3 regions of the Pullulanibacillus sp. KACC 23026 genome follow, and region 2 is predicted to be linked to each of the others. Evidence: riboswitches for the same ligand, from Rfam matches in the RefSeq annotation. Region 2 holds a riboswitch; each other region holds the start of a gene.
What was found. A riboswitch is a leader RNA that binds a small molecule or an ion and turns the genes downstream of it on or off. The one in region 2 is predicted to bind ZMP and ZTP.
Positions count from the first base shown of each region.

Region 1: it holds a riboswitch for ZMP and ZTP, as region 2 does, so the genes downstream of both, PU629_RS18665 (phosphoglycerate dehydrogenase) here and serC (3-phosphoserine/phosphohydroxythreonine transaminase) in region 2, are expected to answer to the same signal.
Region 3: it holds a riboswitch for ZMP and ZTP, as region 2 does, so the genes downstream of both, PU629_RS03940 (bifunctional 5,10-methylenetetrahydrofolate dehydrogenase/5,10-methenyltetrahydrofolate cyclohydrolase) here and serC (3-phosphoserine/phosphohydroxythreonine transaminase) in region 2, are expected to answer to the same signal.

Region 1 is NZ_CP119107.1:4,026,477-4,033,366, reverse strand. It holds gene PU629_RS18680 (MBL fold metallo-hydrolase) at 1-622, shown strand, start outside; partial or broken gene PU629_RS18675 (sulfurtransferase TusA family protein) at 710-893, shown strand; gene PU629_RS18670 (sulfite exporter TauE/SafE family protein) at 956-1,732, shown strand; ZMP/ZTP riboswitch at 1,946-2,023, shown strand; gene PU629_RS18665 (phosphoglycerate dehydrogenase) at 2,110-3,312, shown strand; gene PU629_RS18660 (phosphotransferase family protein) at 3,494-4,474, opposite strand; gene PU629_RS18655 (MDR family MFS transporter) at 4,985-6,250, shown strand; gene PU629_RS18650 (2-phosphosulfolactate phosphatase) at 6,463-6,890, shown strand, end outside.
Region 2 is NZ_CP119107.1:191,258-198,147, forward strand. It holds gene PU629_RS00885 (cytoplasmic protein) at 1-149, opposite strand, end outside; gene PU629_RS00890 (polymer-forming cytoskeletal protein) at 161-883, opposite strand; gene PU629_RS00895 (YhbD family protein) at 896-1,528, opposite strand; gene PU629_RS00900 (hypothetical protein) at 1,926-2,348, shown strand; gene PU629_RS00905 (HD domain-containing phosphohydrolase) at 2,448-3,350, shown strand; ZMP/ZTP riboswitch at 3,476-3,557, shown strand; gene serC (3-phosphoserine/phosphohydroxythreonine transaminase) at 3,618-4,700, shown strand; gene PU629_RS00915 (hypothetical protein) at 4,889-5,056, shown strand; gene PU629_RS00920 (sporulation histidine kinase inhibitor Sda) at 5,048-5,182, opposite strand; gene PU629_RS00925 (GNAT family N-acetyltransferase) at 5,453-6,334, opposite strand; gene PU629_RS00930 (TetR/AcrR family transcriptional regulator) at 6,505-6,890, opposite strand, start outside.
Region 3 is NZ_CP119107.1:895,434-902,323, forward strand. It holds gene PU629_RS03925 (bifunctional helix-turn-helix transcriptional regulator/GNAT family N-acetyltransferase) at 1-743, shown strand, start outside; gene PU629_RS03930 (GNAT family N-acetyltransferase) at 1,122-1,544, opposite strand; gene PU629_RS03935 (DUF3231 family protein) at 1,907-2,905, shown strand; gene PU629_RS03940 (bifunctional 5,10-methylenetetrahydrofolate dehydrogenase/5,10-methenyltetrahydrofolate cyclohydrolase) at 3,227-4,081, opposite strand; ZMP/ZTP riboswitch at 4,134-4,218, opposite strand; gene PU629_RS03945 (FMN-binding negative transcriptional regulator) at 4,524-5,141, shown strand; gene PU629_RS03950 (HAD-IA family hydrolase) at 5,537-6,151, shown strand; gene PU629_RS03955 (MFS transporter) at 6,268-6,890, opposite strand, start outside.

The sequences.
Region 1 (6,890 bases), 970 kb from region 2:
AGATACTCACTTGCATGCCGATCATATCTCAGGTGGCCGTGCGCTAGCTAAAGAAGAAAACGCAGCGTATTATCTCCCGCCAAAGGATGCCGAGGATGTTACCTTTAAATATGAACCGCTTATTGATGGAACTACCCTCACAGTTGGTAAGACGGCGATTAAGGTTCAAGCCTTATACTCTCCAGGTCACACAATAGGAAGTACGTCCTTTATTGTAGAGAACACCCATCTATTAACCGGAGATATTCTTTTTGTTGAATCGATTGGACGTCCAGATTTAGCCGGTAAAGCTGAAGATTGGGTGAGCGACCTTAGGGAAACCCTCTATAAGCGCTATAAAGATCTTTCTGAGGATTTAATCGTACTCCCAGCACACTTTTCAACTAGTCATGAAATGGGTGAAAATGGGTCAGTTACAGCCAAGCTTGGGGACTTATATAAAGAAAATGCGGGCCTTCAAGTCCAGGATCAAGAGGATTTCCGTAGAATGGTAACAGAAAATTTGCCCCCTCAACCAAACAGCTATCAGGAAATCCGACAAATGAATATGGGTAGATTAGAAGCTTCTGAAGAGGAACAACGTGAAATGGAAATTGGACCCAACCGTTGTGCTGTGCATTAAACAGGGAGATCCACTTCATGAAAGGGGTAAATCCTATTGAACTTATTAGCGGATAAGGTGTTAGATGTAAAAGAGCTAGCTTGCCCTATGCCCATTATCCGAACCAGAAAAGCAATGGATGAGCTTGCCGCAGGACAATTAATTGAAGTTCATGCAACTGATAAAGGTGCAAAGAGTGATCTGGTAGCTTGGGCCCGTTTTGGTGGACATGATCTGCTTGAAACAGATAGAAGAAGGAAACGTTCTTAAGTTTTGGATTAAAAAAGCATAGAGATTTTGAGAACCTCTAGAGAAGTCTAGGGGTTCTCACATTCTTCGAGAGGAGGGCAACCCTTGCTATCATTTTCTTATCTGGTTATATTGTTTGTTTTAGGATTTATTGGGTCATTTCTTTCAGGAATGCTTGGCGTCGGGGGTGCCATCATTAATTATCCGATGCTGCTTTATATTCCACCACTTTTGGGGTTTGCTGCCTTAACTGCCCATAGTGTCTCAGGGATCGTAGCTGTTCAAGTCTTTTTTGCAACCCTCACAGGAGTTTTTGCCTATCGGAAAAGCCGTTATTTAAATAAAGGTCTTATCATGTATATGGGAATAAGTATTTTAATTGGAAGTTTGCTTGGTGGAGTAGGGTCAAGATGGGTTTCTAATGCAGTTGAAGACCTTGTTTATGGGATTCTAGCCCTGCTTGCCGTTATCTTAATCTTTATTCCACGAAAAGAAGAGAGGAATCTAGATGAGCCACATAATTTCAATCGCTTTTGGGCCATCATCCTATCCTTCTTGGTAGGCGTCAGTGCAGGAATAGTTGGGGCTGGAGGAGCCTTTCTCTTAGTTCCGATAATGCTAACGGTTCTTAAAATTCCGCTGCGAGTTACAATTGCCACATCGCTTGCTGTTACCTTTATTTCCTCCATTGGGTCCACTTTTGGAAAATTAGTCTCGCATCAAGTGCTGTTTATCCCAGCACTTATAGTGGTACTTGCGAGTATTATTGCGTCACCACTAGGAGCGATGCTTGGGCAACGTCTAAATGCGAAGGTGTTAAAGGGGATACTTGCGTTTTTAATTGTCATGACCGCAATAAAGGTATGGAGCAGTATATTGTGAGTAGTGTTAGGTGGTCTATTTGAAAGATTAATAAATGGCGGCTAATTTCAGATTTTGACAGTTATTTCTATTTCATTTAATTGAAATGTGAGGGTTAACGGGTTTATTTGCAGTGATTCACTGAAGTTGAAAGTGAACGGTCTATCATTTTCTTATTATTTCAAAATAAGGGTTGAAGATTGCTTGCGAGTTTGTTAGACTAAAAGAAATTAAAAGGCAATGTGTTACTGGCGAACACGGATCACCGTGAGGGAGCGCATTGTATCGAGGCCGTTCGCCTGGGCAGAGGTAAGGGATTCTATCCCTTGCCTCTTTGTGTTTTTAAGGGGAATTTGAGCTTGAGATTGTGAAAAACCAATAAGGAGGAATGAATGGCCATGTCTACTTCAACTTTAGAAAAGAAAACGTTAGGGCAAATTAAAGTGTTAAATAAGATCTCCGAAAAGGGCTTAAAAGTATTTAAGGAGCAGTATGAGGTCTCCAATGTGAGCCAAAATCCGGATGGAATCCTTGTTCGCAGTCATGAGATGCATACCATGGAATTTGGAACGCATCTAAAAGCTATAGCCAGAGCTGGAGCAGGGGTCAATAATATCCCTGTCCAACTCTGTACTGATAAAGGCATTGTGGTCTTTAACACCCCAGGAGCGAATGCCAATGCTGTCAAAGAGCTTGTTTTGGCCTCATTAATAAATGCCTCTCGAAATCTTTATGAGGCCGTAACTTGGACTCAGAACTTAACAGGTGATGGTCATGAATTGGCAAAGCAGGTTGAAGAAGGAAAGAAACAGTTTGTTGGAACTGAACTGGAAGGTAAAACTCTTGGTGTTATTGGTTTAGGGGCTATCGGGGCGCTTGTCGCTAACAATGCCCTGAACTTAGGGATGGATGTCGTTGGCTTTGATCCGTTCATCTCTGTAGATCTTGCTTGGAATTTATCTCGGGATGTCGGGCGGGCGATGAGCATTGACCAACTCTTTGAAGAGGCGGATTATATAACCGTTCATGTGCCATTAAATGATCAGACAAGAGATATGTTCAATGAAGAGGCCTTTAACAAGATGAAGCCTGGTGTCACGATTTTAAACTTTTCTCGCGGTGAGCTTGTTAACGAAACGGATCTGGCCGTGGTTCTAGAAAGTGGAAAAGTCAACAAGTATGTGACAGATTTCCCGAATGAACATGTACTCAACATGAAGCATGCTTTTGCAACGCCTCATTTGGGGGCTTCGACCATCGAATCTGAGGAAAACTGTGCGGTAATGGCGAGCCGCCAATTGAAGGAATTCTTAGAGACAGGTAACATTAAAAACTCCGTCAATTTTCCAAACGTTACACTTCCTTATACGGGAAAGCGCCGAATAACGGTTTTTCATGATAACATTCCGAATATGGTCAGCCATATCACGGCTATCTTAGCGGCTTATCAATTTAATATTACAGATATGGTCAATAAAAACCGTGGAACGATCGCTTATACGCTTATTGACATTGATAATGAATTAAATGGAGCAACTGTTCAAGAATTGGAAGGGGAAATTAACCAAATTCAAGGAATCATAAGAACCCGTATTATTTAAACCCGGTTGCTTGAATGTTACTGAAACTAAAGAGATGGGGATCTAGTCCTTGCAAGTTCAGTTCTTGAATAGAGAAACACCGATCATATACCAATTCGTAGTTAAAATCACAATAAACTTTACACAAGAAAACGCACAGTGATTGGTTCACTGATGCGTTTTTCTTGTGTTTTCGGATCGTTTATTTGAATTGACATTGAATCGTATTTAGGATCAAATTCTTTAAGTCGTTTACACGATTAGGCGTATTAGGAGTGGAATGGTTTAACATATCGCATAGTGCCACTAAATCTTCTAGCTTAGATAAGAGTTTCCAATTATCATTGAGGGTTACTCCATTTTCTTGGTAGCCTCGGATAAAATGGGTTTCAAAAATAGACGCTGCTTCTTCATATCGTAACATATTGCCAATATCTGCGTATCGGTTCCAAGAAAAGGCATCTTCCCAGTCTAAAACAGCAGAGACTGAATAGCCATTTCCTTTCTGTTGAACTAATAGGTTTAAACCATTGTAATCTGAATGAACGAGGACAGGGGATTCTTGGTTTTCAGTTAATAAGGAACTGTACGTTTGGCAAAAGGACCAAACTTTTCGTGTGTATGTTTCCCCAAGATATAATCCGCAATTGTTATGTAAACACTCATCTATAACCGATAAAAATCGGTCACCATCCATTCTGAAAGGCTCCTTGATTTTGAGACTTTTTCCGAAAAACCCCGAATTATTAAATGTAAATCGGTGTATGTCAGCAAGCACTTTACCAGTTGATTCAGCAGATGAAGCGATGTCCTCACGTGTTCCTTGTCTGATCACATTCCACAGAAGTTGACCATCTTTCCATTCTAAAATAGACCAAGGATGGTCCACTTTACTGCAGCTAGTATCGGAGACGATGAAGTTGGCGATAGGGATATGTCTGCTAATTAAATGGGCAATCTCTAATTCCTTAGATGCCACCTCCTTAGTTCCTCTATATAGTCGGAAAACAAAAGGTTGTGGGGTGTTATTAAAATATATTTTATAGTTGGAATTACTTAGTCCAACGCCAATTCGCTCAGAATAGATCACCCGTTTATTTGGAAAAGCTTCTTCGATAATGTCGTTTATTTGTGCAGAGTTCAAGGAAGGAGGAGAATTCAGACGTTCCCAATTGTCTTTCATAGTATGGCTCCTTTACTAGAAATATAGACTTCTAATCTAAGTCGATTATAAATTAAGATAGCCTCATAAGAAACGCTATAAAATTTTTTAACCATTAAAAGGAACTTGGTGATATGCTAAAAATATAGAATTTTCGGTTGTTTAATTTGATATTATGCAGAGGTGAAGAAGAATGAATCATCCACTAAGAGGTAGAAGAAATTTATTACTCAAGTAGTGATGCTGGAGTTGAAGATCGTATGAAAGATTGCGCCTTTTTTCTTAAGGTGCCAACGGTCAAATTTGCTTGCAGATAATTAATACTTCAAAAAAGGGAAAAGTTATAAAAATTATAATAAATCTATTCTGGATTATGGTATAATTTGGTATCATCTTGCTTTTTATTACTTTTTATAATTTCGAAATAATTAAGAAGACCAAAATAACCAAATATTGGAGGTTATACCAAGGCTCTCAAAAGGGCATGGGTTAAGCAGGGAATACAAAGTGTGTTGGTGAGGGGAGTATGGCATGCGTTTTCGAGAGTTTCATCCAAATGTTAAATTAAGAATTATTATAGGCTTTTTTAGCGGTATTGTAGGGAGTATGATCTTTCCCTTTATGACCATTTATTTTGCGGATCATTTTGGGGCAAAGTTAACAGGAATCCTGCTTATTTTAAATATTTTAGTCGGTGTACTGGTTGGCTTTTATGGCGGCTATTTATCGGATGTTATGGGTAGAAAGAAACTGATGGTGATTGCTGAAGTCATGATGTCGTTTGTCTTGATCATTGGAACTCTTGCTAATTCACCTTGGTTCACATCGCCGATCCTTACTTTCTTTATGTTTTTAATGGGGAGTGTGTGTTGGGGGATTGAAGGACCCGCTACAGATGCGATGTTTATTGACATAAGTAAACCAGAGGAACGCAAATCCATGTACGCGATTATGTATTGGTCCTCCAATCTTTCTGTCGCGGTTGGGGGGGCTGTAGGAGCCTTTCTATTTGAAAAGTACCTGTTTCAGTTACTCTTAGCAATGGCTATTATCTCTGTTTTGACCACCATTGCTGTGATTTTTTTTATTGAAGAAAGTTATGTCCCGCCAGAGCATATGAAAGAAAAACATAAGGAGACAAAGATTTTAACCAATATTTTTCAAAGTTACAAGACGGTTGCAACAGACAAGCTCTTTATTTTGTTTGTTATAGCAGGGTTGTTTGTTCAAAGCCTGGAATTTCAATTAACCGAATATATCGCGGTTCGTCTTCATAAAAGTATGCCAACCCAACATGTCTTGTTTTGGTCAATGGACGGGCTTAAAATGACGGGTATCTTAAGAACGGAGAATACACTGTTAGTTGTTCTTTTAGCAGCATTGATTGCCAAAATCATTCAAAAATATAAAGATAAAAATGTGTTTCTAATCTCCATTGTTCTATTTACAATCGGCTATACCTCCATCAGTTATTTTAATAACGTCTGGATCTTACTAGCCGCCATGGTGATTTCAACAGTAGGTGAACTTATGAGAGTCCCTGTTCAACAAAATTACTTAGCCAGCATTCCACCTGATGATAAAAGAAGCAGCTATATGGCCGTCAACGCCTTTACTTATCAAGGCGCTAGTATTCTCGCATCGATTTCCGTCACATTAGGGGCTTACCTGTCAAAAGGGGAAATGAGCGTCTTTTTGCTGATAACAGGATTAATTGGATTCCTTCTGATCCAAAAGATCATCCCTGGTCTAGAGAGCAGGGCAAAGGCACACCAACAAGAGGAAAGTGTTTCATAGATAAGAAGAATAACAAGCAACAAAAAAGGGCATGTTTGGCTACCATGGGAGAATGAAGTTTTTCTCCCTTTTTCTGTGTCAGCGGTGATCGTTTCGTTACAGGGTTGGCTAAGAGGAAGCGATTATTGAACAACAGTTGCCGTTCTTTCTTTAAGTAATGGGGCAGTAGAGTTTAAAAACGTAAATGGTGGGGAGCGGAGGGTGTACGTCGATTGGCACCACTATCGAATGTAGTTGTTATTATCGATGTTTTATCGTTTACAACTTGTGTTGAAATTGCTTGTTCTAGAGAAGCATTGGTATTTCCATATCGCTACAAAGACAAGTCTGCCGATAGATTTGCCAATTCAGTTAATGCCCTATTAGCTAAAGAACGTGGTCAAATCCCATCTCTTTCTCCCAATTCTTTGTTAGAATTAACCCCAAAATCACGTATCGTATTACCGTCTCCAAATGGTTCAACATGTACAGTTATTGCGAGAGAATCTAATGTTTGTACGATTGCCGGATGTCTAAGGAATGCCTTCGCCGTTTCTAACTATATAAAGATGAATTATCCAAGCAAAGTTGTCAGTGTAGTTGCATGTGGTGAACAGTGGTCTAATGGTACGTTAAGACCAGCTATTGAAGATTGGATTGG
Region 2 (6,890 bases):
CCTGAAACACGGCTCGTGCCGTAACTTTTGAAGGTTTGCGCTACTACATCACTTGTTATGGACCCCTCACCGCGAATGGTTACTTTATCGAAAGTTCCGCCACCTGAACTCCCGCTTCCATTTATTGAGATGTCATTTAAATCAGTCATCGGTTTTCCTCCTAAAGTTTTCTCGCTTCTTTTACATTTGAACCTTTTGAGTTCTGAAGAGTGCCTGTATATTCAACTAAACCAATGTCACAATTAGGACCGATGATGATATGTTCTCCGCGGACAACTTTGGCATGAGTGCCTTCAAGCTTAATAGTGTTTCCTTCGATTAAATCTGTTTCTAGTTGACCGGAAAGAAAGGGGGTTAAGAATTTTAAGAGTCCCCTTGTTTGAGCCCGAATATGAATATCTTGTCCGCCGATTTCTTTAGCTTTGCAGTTCCCATGGGCTTTAACGATGATTTGATCAGCATTAAGCAGGCCATCGATGGTAAAGGCCCCATCTGTTTTAAACTGCTCTACCTCACAATCTCCATGAATCGAGACTTTTCCATTTATAGTTAGCTCATTGCCTTTGACCGATCCATTCATTGTGGCATATCCGTTAATGGTCATGCGGTTCATCATGACGTCTTTTTCAATGAGCCCTTTTCCATCTATTTGCGCGGAGTCTGTTGATTGGAGACAGCCATTAATAGTTCCGGCACCGCTCATCGCCATTTTTTCTGTGTGAAGATTGCCAGTTACCGTTCCTTTTCCATTACTCTCAAAGGTTTGACAGGCTACATCTCCGACCACTTTGCCGGAACCGTTTAGCTCGACATGTCGAAAGGAACCTCCAGCAGATGACCCCACACCATTAATTGTTAAATCTTCCTTCGATAGAATTTCCATCATAGGTCCTCCTCACATCAATTTGGCTTTTAATTCTTCCATCATTTTTAATAGTGAAAGCTGCATAACAACCTTTGTTCCTTTGTCAAAAAAGAGGTCATCCGCACTTGATACAAGGAGACAGATGGATACACCAAGCTTTCTTAAGAAAAGAAGCACGCCATCCTTTTGTTTGACGGCAGGGTAATGCTGCTCCAGTACGTCAAGCACCAACCTTCCCTCATCTAGCTGGATATTTCCGGATTCAAGCATGCTTTCCAGAATATAGAGGTAAAGCGTTTGGTCCACACTAAAGGGCTTTTCCGGGTTAAGATCTTTGGCATTTTCAAGGAAAAAGGAGAGGACCGCTTGTGAAGCAATGCCCCTTTTTAAAAGATCATCGCTCCCAAGGTTAAGTTCTTTTATATTTGGAGAGAACATGGAGGCAAGATCATCGAGTGACAGATCATCCTTAAGTGTCTGTATTTTTTCAATGCGCTCTAGTATTTTATCTTTTGGGAAGAAGGTTTCCTGGCCGGTAAAAGTTGATTTTCGGATAAACCAATCCTCAGGGATTAAGTTCTTCCGCTTCCAGCGATACAATTGCCCGTAAGAAATGCCAGTTGCCTCGAGCAAGTCCTTTTTTGAGATTAAATCTTGAGTCACCTTAAATTGCTCCCTTCATTAGGTAATAATGTAACATAACAATGTTACGTTTGTAAAGAGGCCTGTTACGCTATTATAGGAGCGATTTGACCAAGAGTTATTTAGTTTCAGAGGAGAGGGTATGAGGAGGAGATATAGAGGGCGCTGTCTAAGTATCAAAGTGAATCTCTATCATGCTAATGATCGGCTAGTAGACGATCTTCGTAAATGCGAAATGGAACAGAAGAACCGTCCCTGTGTTCCATTCCTGCGTTCCATTTTTTAAAAAAGATTGTGAATTGTTTACCGTTTTATTATAATAGATTTTAGGTGATAGGTTTATTTTGAGATGATAGCGTTTTCTGGTGATTTACGGGTTGATTAATCTATAGTTTAAAAGAAACGAGGAGGGGATTTTATGAAAAAACTGGTATCAGGTTTTATAGCTCTAGCTTTGTTTCTCTCATTAGCCATTGGTGTTTCTGCAAAAGGACCAACACATGGAGATATATATCACCAAATTGACCAAGCTAATACGAAAATTCAACAGGATATTGTTCAAGCTGAGCGGCAAGCCAATAAGCTTCTTGATCAATATAATAAATCTGTTGCCAATACAGATTCGCAATCCGCTAAATATGCTCAAAGGACTCAAATCTACCATAATCATCTCGACCAGCTTGTAACTAAACTTCTCGATCAAACAAGTAAAATCGCCTCTAAGACAGAAGCGGCAGCACAAAGCCAAGGAATCACGGTGGAGTCATTCAATGAAACGGTCAATATTACGGGATATGGACAGGTTTTGGTTGATCCTATTCGAGTAGTTGGAAGAAATTAATAAGTTGAACCTTAAACTTAATTCAATATTGTAATAATTAATAATAGAGTTCATAATTCTTTATGAACTCTATTTTTCTAGTGTAGGGGTGTGACATCAATGGAAGGCTTTACGTATGGTAGAAAGGGTTCTTTTTTAGATCAAGTAAAATATGATTTCAATGAGATTCGATTATTGTCACGAGGTGGAAATGTCGAGGTTCTTACACAAACAATTGAAAAAGACAAGCTTTTTTATGTTTATCCATCTGAAAGTGACCATGTGTTCGAATTTTATTTTATTGTCTCAGGAAAGGTGCTCTGTGAATTAGATGATGAAAAAATTGAACTCAATGCACAGGATTATTTTTCCTCAAAAGGCATAAAAGCTCCCGTCTATTTTAAGGCCTTAACTGAAGTGACCCTTCTATGGGTGATTACAGAACCTACATTTATCCATATGAGTGAGGATATTTCATCTTTTATGGAGCTTGTTAAACAAGTTGAGAAAAAAGATCCATATACAGAATTGCACAGTGATCGTGTTGCCAATTATGCGGTTAAGGTAGCACGAAAAATGCGACTCAACCCAAAACAGGTTGATAATCTCATTTTGGCTTCTTATCTCCATGATATTGGCAAAATGAATGTCCCTGAAGAGATACTGAATAAGCCTTCTTCTCTAACCCTTGAGGAGTTTGATTTGATTAAGAAACATCCAAGGGAAGGCGCACAAATGTTAAAAGGGACTTATGATAATCTAGTACCTATTATTGATCAGCATCATGAACGCCTTAATGGAACGGGATATCCAGATGGCCTTAAAGGTGATGCCATTTGTCTTGAGGCTCGCATCATTGCAGTCTGTGATACGTTTGATGCCATGACCGAGGACCGTGCCTATCGAAAGGCCTTCTCAGCCCAATATGCCATGAATGAGTTGAAACGATTGTCTGGCATTCATTATGACGCGGCTGTAGTTGACGCTTTTGAATTGGTATTAAAGGAAGAAGGAAAAATCTAAAAGCAGGTGCCCCTTAAAGATCGGCTGAATCTATTTTAGGCAGCTTTCAAGGTGTCGCAGCGCATTTGCTTTAGGAATTTAAATGGTTGAAGGATTCTAAAAAGATTGATAATATAAAAATTCAGAGGGTTATGTGTGACTGACGATTAAAGTGGGGAACCACAGGGGAGCACATAATGAGAATTGCCGTTCGTCTGGGCACAGGAAGGCAGGGAAGTGTTACCCATGCCTTTTTCTGATTAAATTATTGGAAAAGGATGTTATAAAATGAAACGTGTTTACAATTTTTCAGCTGGTCCATCAATGCTTCCTTTGCCTGTGTTAGAAAAAGCCCAAAAGGAATTTTTGAACTATGCAGATTCTGGCATGTCAGTACTTGAAATGAGTCATCGATCGGGTCTTTTCACCGACATTATCTCTCAGGCAGAACATCTTCTAAGAGAGCTCATGAAGATACCGGATTCCTACAAAGTCCTGTTTATGCAGGGGGGAGCCTCACAACAATTTGCCATGGTCCCTCTCAATCTTCTAGTAAATAACAAAAAAGCAGATTTTGTGAATACAGGATCCTGGTCAAAAAAGGCGATAAGTGAAGCGAAAAAGTATGGAGAGGCCCGCGTTATTGCTTCTTCTGAAGAAGAGGGATTTACCTTTATCCCACAGGTTGACATGAGTTTGATTCATTCAGATGCGGATTATGTTCATATTACAACGAACAATACAATTGAAGGAACTGCCTATTCAGAAATACCGGATACAGGTGGGATTCCACTCGTAGCCGATATGTCATCAAACATTTTATCTGAGGTCGTTGATGTGTCCAAGTTTGGGCTGATTTATGCAGGGGCACAGAAGAATATTGGTCCAGCTGGTTTGACTGTGGTCATCGTTCGAGAAGATCTTATCGGCCGAGCTCAAGAGACCTGCCCAACGATGCTTGATTATAAAACTTTCAGTACAACGAATTCCCTTTATAATACACCGCCAACATTCTCGATTTACATGGCAAAGCTTGTCTTTGAATGGCTTCAAAAATTAGGTGGTCTCCCGGAAATAGAACGCCAAAACCGTGAAAAGGCGGATCTTCTTTATACATTCCTTGAGGAGTCTGAGCTCTTTTCTTCACCGGTCCGACCTGATAGCCGTTCTATTATGAACATTCCTTTTATCATTCCAGGTCGAGAGCTGGATGCACTCTTTGTTAAAGAGGCTAAGGCAGCAGGACTTGAAACTTTGAAAGGTCATCGGTCTGTCGGCGGAATGCGCGCTAGCCTTTATAATGCCATGCCTATTGAAGGGGTAAGAGCGCTAGTTGAGTTCATGAAAGAGTTTGAGGTCCGACATCGTTAACATGACTAGTAGGGAAGGGTGCCTATAGGATTGACTTAAGTAGGCAGCCCTTTTTTAAATATGTAAGTGTTTCTATTATTTTGATTATTGTTTTCTTGAATGGTATATTAACAGTGAAAATGAATAGACCGCCCTGCGAGAGAATGCTAACATCAAATGCTTTAGGTCTAAACTGGAGGCACTTGAGAATGAGTCGGGGGATCAAAGACGATTTCAATGGGTTTGAGCGATTACTAGTTGATGAATTCTGTCAGAAGCTTAATAGAGATCTAACAGGCGAAGAGAGGCAGTTTATAAGTTGGCTAAGTCGGAAAATGGAAGAAGATAGGGAGAAAAATGTGGATTCGTCAGGCTGAGGGTTCGAGTGGGATGTCACGCTTAATGATTTCCTTTTTGAGCAGTTGGATAAAATCCGGGTTAAGTTCATATAGGATTGACTTGTAATAGACTTCGATAAGGAATTCGTTTGAAAGATGTTCCATCGCGCTTCACTCCTAGGTCAAAAGGATGATTTATTCCATAGTTTACCGAAATAAAAATAGGAAATCAATACCATTTTAAATAAAATTGCTAGAGATTGACTTGTAAAATCGAAAAGGCTATTCCTGCTAACCAAATCCATACCCTTTTAACTCGTTGAAAGGGATGGAGGAGGGATGAAGGAATAGCCTCTCTTTGTTACTTGAACCCATCTATTTTAGATAGTTCTCTAAAGGGATAGAGCTCAAAGCCAAAAGTTTAAGAGAATGGCCTTATTTTAAGATTTTTTTCATATAAATTTGCTCAGTAAAGGACTTGAATCCCAGTTCATTAAGTATACTCACTATTTCCGTATTATTAGAACGGAAATTGAAGGTGAAGCGACGGATAGCCAAGTCCAATGGCTGGAACAGCTCTTTTAAACCGAATAGGGCAATTTCGTAGGCATCAGAACGACTAGGAGCTATCCCAGCAGAGAATAGGGCAATCGCACTTAGTTGGCCTTCAGAGTTATATTGTTTTTTATACAGGAAGTAGCCGGCCTCTCCACTAGAATCAGAAATGATAAGCAGCTCTCCATCTTTTCGCAAGGATTGCCATTGAGTTTGCCAAGGAACGTCATCATTAATGATGGATATTCTACTAGCCTCAATAGCCAATCTATTCTGAGCGTTGTAAGAACGGGTGGGCTGCCCTAGTATATCTTTAGACAAGGCTTCCTTGTTTTCAAGGAAAACGAGAGTATCCATGACTGAATAGCCGTATTGTTTGTATAGATTAATCGCCTTTATATTAGATGAAGCGGCTTCTAAGGTGGCAATCTCAATATTGTGTTCTTTATAAAGAGCAATAGCTGCGTCCATTAGGGCTTTGCCCACCCCCTGATGGCGATGCTCTAAGGCAACTCCTGTTCCCCCATTCCAAGCGACCTTTAGTCCATTTATTGTGCGCTGACCATTTAATAGAATTCCAATAGGCTGATGATCCTGAAAAGCTACAAGGGACAACTCTGGTGAAAGCTCTTCGGTGCCAAACCGTTGAATGAAATAATCAAGGGCCATTTTTTGATTATAGAGATAACCTTCGAAGCCTTTGTTCCAAGTGTCCAGTGCCTCAGTGAATGTGAGTTCCTTCAGTGGTTTTATGGTAATCATGGATGATCTCCCTTTTGAAATATTTGGAAAACGAGCGACACCTTTAAAGAACATTGAAGTAAACATAGTTACATGAAAATTCGCTTGCTAGAAGTGAAAAGCTTGGAAACCCCTATTAAAACTGACCTGTCAGTTTTTTTGAGCGCGAGGCTGAAATACAGCCTGAGTTCTTATTCTTTAGTTAGAAGTTTGGATAACGCTAATTGTTCATAGAGTTCTAAGACTTCTTTAAAAGGATAGTCATCTTCTTCGATAAGAAGGTTAATAAAAACGCCATCTTCAAAGGCGAAAAACATTTCAGAAAAATGCTCTGCATTAATGTTCCTGCGAAATTCCCCGTTATCTTGTCCTTCTCTAATAATATCAATTAGAAGGGTACGGTACATCTGTAAGCGTTCAAGCATTTTTTCCTTTAATTCAGGGTAGCGGGAAGCATTTATCCAGAATTCAAGTTGTACGGCTGCCCATTTTCTTGTCGGTTCGCTTTTATAGGGCATGCCTTTCTTAAGCTGAAAGAGTTGCTTCATTTTTTCGGAAGCACTCTTTGCTTCAGCCA
Region 3 (6,890 bases), 700 kb from region 2:
GAATAGACCGTGGACAGATGAGCCGAATCATTCAAAAATTTGAGGACGAAAAAATTATTGTTAAAAAGCAGGCATCAAAGGACAAACGCCAATATTTACTTTATCTCACTAATTATGGGGAAGAAATTTATAATGATTTAGTCGAGCATGCCAATTATGAAGTTGGAAAGATGATCCAAGAAAAGTCAAATCGTGAATTGACCAAGCTAATCACTTCTATGGAAGCGATTGAATCGATCTTAACTGAAGTGCCTCCTTTTCAATCAAAGGTATCCATTCGAACGTTTGAGCCAGGTGATGCTGGATTTGTCGCTTATCTTCACGGAGCATTTTATGAAAATACCTATCGTTTTGGCAAGATGTTTGACTATTACGTCATGAAGGGGCTAACGGCATTCATGGCGGATTCGGATGGAGGGGAGCTATGGATTGCAGAAGTGGAAGGTAAAAGGGCAGGTTCGATTGCGATTACGAAATCCGACGACAAGACCGCCCAACTAAGATGGTTTATTTTAGATGAAGCGTATCAAGGCATGGGAATAGGTAAGCAATTGATGGATACAGCCATGGCTTTCTGTAAAGGCCAAGGATACACCCATATCTTTTTATGGACGGTCAGTATTTTATATGCAGCCCGTCACCTCTATCAAACCTATCATTTTCAACTAACCGAAGAAAAACCTAATTATGAGTGGACCGGTTCGAAACTAATAGAAGAACGCTGGGACTTAGAATTAAAGTGAAACGCAGAGTGAAACGCGGGGACGGTTCTCCTGTTCCACTTTTAAACGAATGATTAAAATAGCCACCCATGGCGCGTTTGACGGAACCACCCCCAGATGAAAGAAACCTGGATGGCTTTAAAGTTTCAGCTATCCAAAACGCCTTATTTTCAGGGCAGCCAGGGAGCAAAGGTGGTGATTCAATGAATGTTGCTGAGATTAAGCACACACCTACGAACGGTTGTGGGGGGAGGCCCCTGAATGCCATTCAGACTAACGCGCTTAAGGTTGACCCTCATCTGTTAGATAAGGCCGATGACAAGCGCAGAGGATTGACGGTCATTTGCCGCCCGGCACAGGTGGTACAAAGGTCGGTCATGGACTTTTTGGACTAAGACCTTAGAGCCTTTTCATAAAATAGTTTGGAGATTCAGTATAGCCCTGTCTTGCATAAAACCTATGTGCATCCTTTCTTCTTGAATGACAATGAACTTCGATTCTGTCGCAGTTTCTTTTTATAGCCAAATCGGTGCAATGCGCTTCTATGTCACGCCCGATACCTTGACTTCTTATTGTGGAGTCTACAGCGAAATAGCTAATCCTTGCGAAGTCTCCTTTTAAAGCTAGTTGAGGAATATAATGAATTGAAATAAAAGCGATTACTTTCCCTGAAATTTCATAAACCAATAATTCTTCATCTGGATGATTAATAAGTGCTTCTATTTTCTCTCTTATAAAGCTTTCTGTATCATAGTAATCTAATTGTTCTAATAACCCACATACCGATTTCCAATCTCCAACCCTTGCTTTTCGAATTCCCAACCCCTATCACTCCTTAACTGAAATAGAATGCGTCAATGCTCTAAACGGGCCTTTCGTATTAATCAACTCTAGGCTAGCGTTAACAAAAATTCAGCGGCACCGATCAAAATACTCACAAATCTAATTGCTAATTAAGGTCTAAGCAACTAAAAAAATAAGGATGCTAATGGCTATTCGAAAAGCACCTCAATTATACAGCTAATTTAAATTCTCTCCCCAGATCGGCCTGTTCACCTCTAGGTTTTTCTTTTTTATAGACTAAAAATAAAGGAGGTGAGAAAGGCCAATTAAGGATCGTTTTCCTAGCTGAAGAGTCACCATTTTAGCGGGACAATTGCCATACATAGAATGGAGGTCGTTTAATGGGAACTCATCCGGTCCGCTTGACGTCATCTGAGGTGGGGGGATTATGGGCGAATTATGTTGTGGGATCCATGTTTGTTTGTGTTTATAACTATTACTTAGCGAAAGTCGAGGATCCAGAAATAAAAACCATCTTGGAGCGTGCTTTAAATTTATCTAGAGAGCATGTCCAGGTGGTAAAACAGATATTTGAAGAAGAGGGCCATGCAATCCCTTTAGGTTTTACTGAAGAGGATGTTCATCTCGAGGCGGCTAAACTTTTTTCGGATGACTTCTTTTTATATTATACCAATCAAATGGCAAAGGGTTCTTTGATCACTTATGGAGCCTTTTTGCAGAATACGTTTCGGGCTGATTGCCGAGCGTTTTTTACTTCATGCCTCACGTCTGCCATGGAGTTATTTAATGAGACCACCCAACTCCTACTTTCAAAGGGGCTTGAAGTCAGGTCCCCTTATATTCCTTATCTTAGAGATGTGACTATGGTTGAAAAACAACATTTCCTAGCAGGGTGGTGGGGAGAACAACGCCCTCTGACGGCTGCTGAGATTACGCATCTCTATTCCAATACTTTAAGCAATCATTTGGGAGCTGCGGTTATTACCGGCTTCGGTCAAGTCGCTCAGTCTCAGGAGATTCGAGCGTATTATAGAAGAGGTAAAGAGCTTTCCAAGAAGCAAGTGACTATTTTCAGTAAGTTTTTAAACGAAAATGATCTCCCCATTCCTGTATCCTTTGATGCCTATGTCTACGATTCAACAGAGCCTCCTTTTTCTGATAAATTAATGCTATTTCAGATTTCTATGATGACCGCTGCTGGGTTGGTCAACTATGGTTCGGCTCTTTCTGCAAGTCCGAGACGAGACATAGCCGCGGCCTATGTGCGTTTACAAGGTGAGATTGGCCTTTTCGCAGAGGATGGATTACAACTTCAAATTAGCCATGGTTGGCTGGAAAGGCCGCCGCATGCCATCAATCGAGAACAATTAATGAAATGACGGCAATAGGGGAGCGTTGTACTGTGCTGAAAAAGACCAACAAGGTAAAAGGTTTGAAAAGTCTACTCATGCGAAAAATCCAAGAATAGTTTATGACTTAACGTCCGGTATCCTAATGCATAAAGCTATTTTAGATAGGGGGGCTCGTAAGTCACTTTTTGGGGCCCTCAAGAAAATCACTTCCATCAAATGATTCTTGGGCGGCTTACCTTGGCATCCATTGATAACCTGCTACGCGAATTACTTCGAGCTTAGCTTGCCTGAAAGCCTATATCCGTCTTTCTTTAAAGCAAGTGGCATTGCCCCAACCAAAGAAGCTGATTATAGAGTGACTTCAAGCTGGCTGGTTCGTTCGGCGGATTCAACGGTGTGTTTCAACAGGGTGGCGATGGTTACGGGACCAACGCCGCCTGGTACTGGGGTAATGGCGCTTGCCGCTTTGTAACACGATTCATAGTCGACGTCCCCGATATTCCCTTTGTTATAGCCGGCGTCCAAAACCGCGGCGCCTTCTTTAAGCCATTCGCCTTTTATAAATTCAGGTTTTCCAACGGCTGCGACAACAATGTCGGCCAGCTTTAAGATTTCTGGGAGATTGACCGTTTTTGAGTGACAGGTCGTGACGGTCGCATTTTCGTTTAAAAGCAAGGCTGATACAGGTTTTCCTAAAATGGGACTCCTGCCCACGACAACGGCGTGTTTTCCTTCAAGAGGGATCTTATAAAAATTGATAATGCTCATTATGGCAGCAGGGGTGCAGGATGGAAATTCGCCAAAGCCTAATGCGGTTTGACCGTACCCCGCACTCGTTACCCCGTCGACATCCTTTTTGATCGCAATGGCTTCAAAGGCTTGCCGTTCATCAATGTGGGATGGAACGGGATGCTGAAGGAGAATCCCGTGAACGGAGTCGTCTTTATTTAACTCTTCAATGGCGTTAATTAACTCTTGTGTGCTCGTTTCCTCTGGAAGCTCGATTCGAATGGATTTCATTCCAATTCGTCGGCATGCATTCCCCTTCATTTTGACATACGTTTCTGAAGCGGGGTTATTTCCGACTAAGATCGTGGCGAGGCAAGGCACGATGCCTTTTTCTGAAAGAGCTTCAATGCGTTCCTTTAAATGGTCTTTGATGGCTTGAGCCACAACGGTTCCGTCTAAAATAAGTGGATTCATAGACAACCCTCCAAAAAGTGTAATAAAAAAGAGATAAGGATGCCTATATCCTTATCTCTGCCCAGACGACCCGACCTTATAAAAGCATAGCTCCCCTGTGGTTCATTCCACACATGTCGTCAGTTACTATGCCTTTCGTTTCTACCCCTAAGATAGTGGTTTCTTAAGAAAATGTCAATTCAAACTTAGAATAAACAACCGAATAATGGAAGTGAAATCTGATGGGAATCGGGAATGATTGCCCGGATAACGATACTGGCTGGCTCCGTTTCCGGGTGTTGTTCTTTTTGGGTACGGCTTATTTTAATGGCGTTTTAAATAAAAAGAGACTTACTCCGAGGGTTCATGACTGTAACCCTGCATCAAAAAGTTCTGATCAATAAAATTCTTTCATCCCTCCCATCATTTTTTAGGTTATCATAGTGGAAACAGGGGGGATTCCATGTATATTCCTAAGTCATTTAGAATAGAGGATGAAGATAGGATTCATGATTTTATTGAAACCTATAGCTTTGCGACACTTTTTTCCCAGCATAACGGTGAACCTTGGGCGACACATCTTCCGTTGGTCTTAAATAAGGAGGAGAGTGCGCTCTATTGTCACTTTTCTCTTGGTAATGAACAATGGAAGGATGTTGAAGGGCAACCGATTCTTGCTGTGTTTCAAGGACCCCACAGTTATATCTCGTCTTCTTGGTACGAAACAACAAAGGCCGTTCCCACTTGGAATTATGTAGCGGTCCATGTCTATGGTAAAGCGGAAATGATCAATGATGGAGAGAGTATCTCACGGGCTTTAAGTGAGTTGGTCCAGAAATATGAACAGCCGGATAGTTCTTACAAGTTAGAAAAAGTTGATCCTCATTATATCGAGCAATTAAGTAAAGGTATTGCCCCATTTAAAATTAAAATTGAAAGAATGGAAGCCAAAGCCAAATTAAGCCAAAATCATTCTGTTGAACGTCAGGAATTAGTCATTAAGCAGCTTGAGAAATCATCGGACCAAGATGCTCAACAGATTGCCACCTTGATGAAAGCCAATCTCGAAAAAAAGAAATAAGCCTGATTCTTACGTCAGCAGTCTTTAAAAAGGACGCCTATTTTTGGGTTAACCGTTCGATGGGTAGTCGATTGGAAGTCATTTACAGCATTGGATGGAGATCCTCGCGCAACTGGGGCCGTATCGGCGATGGACGTGCGATCAGCGCCCCTACATACGAATGAAGCCCCGCCAAGCCGGAAAATGGGCGATGGGGGTGGGCTGTCTTACTTTGATTTGTTCATAATAGGGGTGCCCATGTTGACAAGGATAAATCAGCCAACTAAGTTCCGTTCCATTCAGTTATGAGGTGGGAGCACCGGTCACTTTCTCATGCCCATGATTGGAGAATTTATCTGATAACGTTTTAAGGTTGAGTCGAGCAAATCAAAAAACAGCGGAAGGAGTAACATAATATGTACAAGCACATTATTTGGGATTTTGATGGTACGCTTTTCGATGCTTATCCTGTTATGGGAAAAGCGTTTCAAGTAACGCTGAGAGGGCGAGGGATTGAGGAACCATTGGATGCGATCATGAAGCAAATGAGAGTATCGATGGGGCATGCGCTTAAGCACTATGAAACAAAATACCACATAGATTCTGCTTTTATCGAGGACTATGAGAAGCAGAGAAAAGACAGGGAGTTGGCTTACATAAAACCTTATGAAGGAATCGAGGAGCTATGCCGATTTATTCATACCTCTGGTCGCCATAATTATTTATTTACACATAGAGGCGAATCGGCCATCACCTTTTTAAAGAAGTTTGGTTTATACAATTATTTTACGGATTGTATCACTTCAGAGCACGGTTTCGAGCGTAAGCCGAGTCCTGCTGGAATTGAATTTCTAATGGAAAAATATAAAATGAAACACTCTGAATCGATCATGATTGGTGATCGTGATTTGGATGTCCTGTCGGGAAAAAATGCCGGGATCAGCGGATGCTTCTTTACCGAGAGCCATGAATCCAGCAGTCATGCAGACTATACCATCCATGAGTTTCAACAGTTGTATCCAATTTTATAAAAAAGTTGGGACTTACAACCAGAGTCTCGTCCGCAAAAAGGGGGCACCAATCAACCACGTTTTACTCACGCCAAGGTAAAAAAGGAGCCCTGATTGCTCAGAGTTCCTTAGAACGTTCAGTTTGTACCGGTCTGTTGGTTTCTTTTAAGTAATGTCATGCACAAGAAGCAAAAGACAATCGTTCCGAGGCAGACAGCCCCTAGCATCATACGAGAGCCATAGGCATCAAAAATGTCACCGACGCCGATTGGCCCTAATCCGCTCCCTAAAAAAAGTGAAAAAGCAAAAACGGATACGGCGGTTGCACGACCGTTTGGCAATAAATCCGTCGCAAACGTCTGAAGGGTAGAATGGCAGTAACTAAAGCCGAAACCAAGAATAATAAAACCGACTGTTAGTGAAATGACACTTTGCCATCCCCAGATCACCCCGAATCCTAGGATCATTAAACCCGAACCAAGCATGGGCATTTTGGTTGTGCCAACACGGCTCAGCACCTTAGTTATGGTCTTACTTCCAATAAAAGCGCCAACACTATAAGTGGCGGTCAAGAGTCCGATGATGAGGTAGGATAAATGAAGGGTGGAAACGCCATAGACTCCAAGGAATGTGAACCCTCCGTAAAAGACGAGACCCTCACAGAGCACTAATCCATAAATTTGCCAAGACCGTTTGTGTTTAAAAAGCTCTATGTAACGCTTCAAGATAGGTGTTGGGTTTGGTTTAACTGGAATCGTTT